Regions from separate parts of the Streptomyces sp. NPDC052012 genome, predicted to be linked through region 1. Evidence: riboswitches for the same ligand, from Rfam matches in the RefSeq annotation. Region 1 holds a riboswitch; the other holds the start of a gene.
The links. Region 1 has a riboswitch for glycine ahead of gcvT (glycine cleavage system aminomethyltransferase GcvT). Riboswitches for the same ligand answer to the same signal wherever they lie in the genome.

Region 1 (2,388 bases):
ACGGCAGCGCACCGCACGCGTGAAGGCCCGCCCTACGACGGTGTCACTTCTGGCGCTTGTAGAACGGCAGCGCAACGACCTCGTACGGCTCGTGGCTGCCGCGGATGTCCACGCCGACGCCCTCGGTGCCGGGCGCCGCGTGGGCGGGGTCGACGTACGCCATGGCGATCGGCCGGCCCAGCGTCGGTGACGGGGCTCCGGAGGTGACCTCGCCGATCACCTCGCCGCCGGCGACGACCGCGTACCCGGCGCGGGGCACCCGGCGGCCCTGGGCGATCAGGCCGACCAGGACGCGGGGCGGGTTCTGCGCCGCCCGCTCGGCGGCCTCGGTGAGCGCGGCCCGGCCCACGAAGTCGCCCTCCTTCTCGAACTTCACCACCCGGCCCAGACCGGCGTCGAAAGGTGTGAGTTCGGTGGTCAGCTCGTGCCCGTACAGCGGCATGCCCGCCTCCAGGCGCAGGGTGTCCCGGCAGGACAGCCCGCAGGGGACCAGGCCGACACTCTCGCCCGCCTTGGTCAGCGCCTGCCACAGCTCGACGGCGTGCTCCGGCTTCACGAACAGCTCGAAGCCGTCCTCGCCGGTGTAGCCGGTGCGGGCGATCAGCGCGGGCACCCCGGCGACCGTGCCGGGCAGGCCGGCGTAGTACTTCAGGCCGTCCAGGTCGGCGTCGGTGAGGCTCGCCAGGATGCCGGGGGACTCGGGGCCCTGCACGGCGAGCAGCGCGTAGGCGTCGCGGTCGTCGCGCACCTCGGCGTCGAAGCCGGCCGCGCGCTCGGTCAGCGCGTCCAGCACCACCTGGGCGTTGGAGGCGTTGGCGACGACCATGTAGTGAGAAGACCCGGCCTCCGTCTCATCGAGCCGGTAGACGATCAGGTCGTCCAGGATGCCGCCGTCCTCGCGGCAGATCATGGTGTAGCGGGCGCGGCCCTGCTTCACACTCCCGATGTTGCCCACCAGGGCGTAGTCGAGGAGGGCGGCGGCCCCCGGGCCGGTGACGGTGATCTCGCCCATGTGCGAGAGGTCGAACAGGCCGGCCTTGGTGCGCACGGCGTTGTGCTCGTCGCGTTCGGAGCCGTAGCGCAGGGGCATGTCCCAGCCGGCGAAGTCGGTCATCGTCGCGCCGAGCGCGCGATGCACGGCATCGAGCGCGGTACGGCGGAGTTCGGTACTGCTCATCGGTCGGTCTCCCAAGCATGACAGGCGAGGACATTTCCTCCCCATCTGTCATCGGAACCTGAGAGGTTCGCCATGACCACCGCTGATACGGCGATCAGGACTTGCACCTTGGGTGGGGCCACCGGAGCACTGCTGCAGCGGCCCGCTTTTCAGATGTGCCTCGCCCGCGCGGTAACGGGGCCTGAGAGATTCAAGGGAGGGACTTGCTCCTTCGGCGCCCCGGCGGCAAGGTGCCGGGGACTCTCCCGCGCGGATTCAAACGGCCGGTATGCAGTTGGCGCGCACATCATTGCACGCATCCCCGGCGCGTGGCAGGGGGACCCTTCTCAGGGGACGCGCAGGGTGCACGGACGATCACGGCGGGCTGTGACAGGCCTGTTCCGGAAAACGGACCGAAATGAGAGACACCCGGCATTACCTTCTCTTTACACTCGGCGGGGAGGGGTCCACCGGACCCGGCCCCAGGGGAGGACGAACACGGTGAACAGGATCACGGCGTACGCCACGACCTCGGGCCTCGGGCTGCCCGGACAGCCCGCCGCACCGGCCCAGGAGGCGTGCGCCCCGCTGCCCGCCCCCGTCGTCCGCGACCTGCGGGACCGGGCCGGCCCTAGGGGGCTTCTCTTCGGCCCGCGCGACCTGGTCGCGGTCACCGGCCTGCCCGGCAGCGGCAAGTCCACCCTGATGCGGCGCACGGTGCGGGGGACCCGCATCGACTCCCAGGACACCCGCGACCGCTGGGCGAGCCGCATGCCGCGCTTCCTGCCCTACGCGCTCTACCGGCCCCTGGTCCGCCTCGCCCACTACGCCGGCCTGCACCGCGCCCTGCGCACCGGCGAGCCCCTCGTCGTCCACGACTGCGGCACGCAGACCTGGGTCCGCCGCTGGCTCGCCCGCGAGGCCCGCCGCCGCGGCGGCGCCCTGCACCTGCTCCTGCTCGACGTCACCGCGGACACCGCCCTCAAGGGCCAGCGCGAGCGCGGCCGCGGAGTCTCCCGCTACGCCTTCCGCCGCCACCGCACCGCGAGCCACCGCCTGCTGCGCGCCGTGGAGAAGGGCGACCTGCCCACGGGCTGCGGCTCGGCGGTCCTCCTCGACCGCGACGCGGCGAACGCCCTGCGCCGTATCGGCTTCACGGGCTGAGCGGGCCGGGTCCGCTCGTCGCGTTAGCCTTCTGAGCCACAGCAGTGGTTCCAGGCAGGCGGTAGGCA
Region 2 (2,388 bases), on a different contig from region 1:
AGCGCTCCACACGGCGGCGAGCATGGCCCGGTTCGTGGTCTCGTCGCAGGCGACCGACACGTGGTCGGCGTCCACGAGCCGCAGGTTGACGCCGTTGTCCCGCGCGGCGGCGACGACGTCGGCGGCCCGGCCGGGCACCCGCACGGTCAGCGTGTCGAAGTACGCGCCGTGGACGATCTCGGCACCGCCCGCGCGCAGCCCCTCGGCGAGGATCGTCGCGTAGCGGTGGGTGCGCCGCGCGATGGTCCGCAGGCCCTCCGGCCCGTGGTAGACGGCGTACATCCCGGCCATGACGGCGAGCAGCACCTGGGCGGTGCAGATGTTGCTGGTGGCCTTCTCACGGCGGATGTGCTGCTCACGGGTCTGCAGGGCCAGCCGGTAGGCCCGGTCCCCGTCCGCGTCCACGGAGACTCCGACGAGCCGCCCGGGCAGGCTGCGCGCCATCTTCTCCTGCACGGCCATGTAGCCGGCGTGCGGTCCGCCGAAGCCCATCGGCACACCGAAGCGCTGCGTCGTACCGACCGCGATGTCCGCACCGAGCTCGCCGGGCGACTTCAGCAGGGTGAGCGCGAGCAGATCGGCGGCCACGGTGACGAGCGCGCTGAGCTCGTGCGCCTGGTCGATCACCGGCTTGATGTCGCGTACGGCGCCGGAGGCGCCCGGGTACTGGATCAGCACGCCGTTGATCTCACGCCCGGCGACCTCGGCGGGGATGCCCTCGCTCAGGTCGGCGACGACGACTTCCACACCGGTCGGTTCGGCGCGGGTCTGGATCACGGCGATGGTCTGCGGCAGCGCGTCCGCGTCGACCAGGAACAGGCCCTTCTTGTTCTTGCCCATGCGGCGGGACAGCGCCATCGCCTCGGCGGCGGCGGTGCCCTCGTCGAGGAGGGAGGCCCCGGAGGTCGGCAGGCCGGTGAGCTCGGCGACCATCGTCTGGAAGTTCAGCAGCGCCTCGAGCCGGCCCTGCGAGATCTCCGGCTGGTACGGCGTGTAGGCCGTGTACCAGGCCGGGTTCTCCATCACGTTCCGCAGGATCACGGGCGGGGTGAAGGTCCCGTAGTACCCCAGCCCGATCATGGAGCCGAGCACCTCGTTGCGGTCGGCGAGCTCGCGCAGCTCGGCCAGCACCTCGGCCTCGGTGCGCGCGCCCGGCAGATCCAGCGCGTCGGCGTTCTTGATCACATCCGGCACCGCGGCGGCCGTCAGCTCGTCGAGCGAGCCGTATCCGACCTGGGCGAGCATCTTGGCCCGCGCTTCCTGGTCGGGGCCGATGTGGCGCTGCTCGAAGGGCGTTCCCTGTTCGAGCTCGGAGAGCGGAGTGCGATGGGCGGTCATGCGGAGGCCTCCTGGTCTGACGACCTTCGAGGGGCACCACGGCGCGGGTACCCGGACGGCCTCCCCCTCTGTCATCTCAACCTGAGAGCTTCACCGGATCGCCGTAAGGGACCCGGCTTTCACCGTCGGTGAGAGCGGAAGCCGTGAACACCCGCCCTGCTTTCCAGAGTGACCTCGTCCGTGCGGTACGTGGGCCTGAGAGATTCCGGGGAGGATTTGCTCCTTCGGCGCCTCCGATGGTGCCTGGAGGACTCTCCCGCACGGGGTCAGCAGCCGTTTGCCAGCGTACCAGCGAGGGCAAGGCACGGACTTTCGAGTGGCCGCTCCACCGTTTGTGCCCTTTTGTGGTACTTACGGATGAGTTTGCGACCAGTGGAGGGCCCGTGGAGACCGACATCGATCCGCGCAACCTGATCGGCCGCAAGGCGTTCGACCGCAACGGCACCCGCATCGGCACGATCGACGAGGTGTACCTCGACGACGCCACCGGTGTCCCGGAGTGGGCGGCGATACGCACCGGCCTGTTCAGCAGGGACGCGTTCGTCCCCCTCGAACCGAGCGAACTGATCGACGGCGCCCTCCACGTCCCGTTCGACCGGGCCCTGATCAAGGACGCCCCGGACTTCGGCGTCGGCCGCCATCTCTCCCCGGAGCAGGAGCTCCAGCTCTACCACCACTACGGCCTGGACGTCGCCGCCCCACCCCCGCTCAGAGACCACGACTTCGGCGACTTGGCCGGCAAGGACAAACAGCCCTGACCCTCCGGGCCCCCGCCAGCCCGCCATCACGCCCACCCCGCGCTCAGCCGCGCCACAGTCCCGCCCACCCCACCCATCACGCCGATCCCACGGGCAGCCGTGCCGCAGGCTCGCTCACCCACCCCCACCCTCCGGCCCACAGTCCAGCCACAGGCTCGCCCACGGCCCAGCTCGACCATCCCGCGACCAGCCGCGCCGCAGGCCCAGCCAGCCGACCCAGCCCGCCCACCCCGTCCATCCCGCGGGCCGTCGCGCCGCAGGCCCAGCCAGCCACCCCACCCAGCCCGACCAT

Region 2: it holds a riboswitch for glycine, as region 1 does, so the genes downstream of both, gcvP (aminomethyl-transferring glycine dehydrogenase) here and gcvT (glycine cleavage system aminomethyltransferase GcvT) in region 1, are expected to answer to the same signal.

Annotation. Positions count from the first base shown of each region.
Region 1 covers NZ_JBFAXA010000022.1:79,965-82,352, reverse strand. Annotated here, with positions in the region: gene gcvT (glycine cleavage system aminomethyltransferase GcvT) at 44-1,177, opposite strand; glycine riboswitch at 1,337-1,435, opposite strand; gene AB0412_RS28210 (AAA family ATPase) at 1,658-2,320, shown strand.
Region 2 covers NZ_JBFAXA010000002.1:10,825-13,212, reverse strand. Annotated here, with positions in the region: gene gcvP (aminomethyl-transferring glycine dehydrogenase) at 1-1,338, opposite strand, end outside; glycine riboswitch at 1,512-1,607, opposite strand; gene AB0412_RS03690 (PRC-barrel domain-containing protein) at 1,722-2,096, shown strand.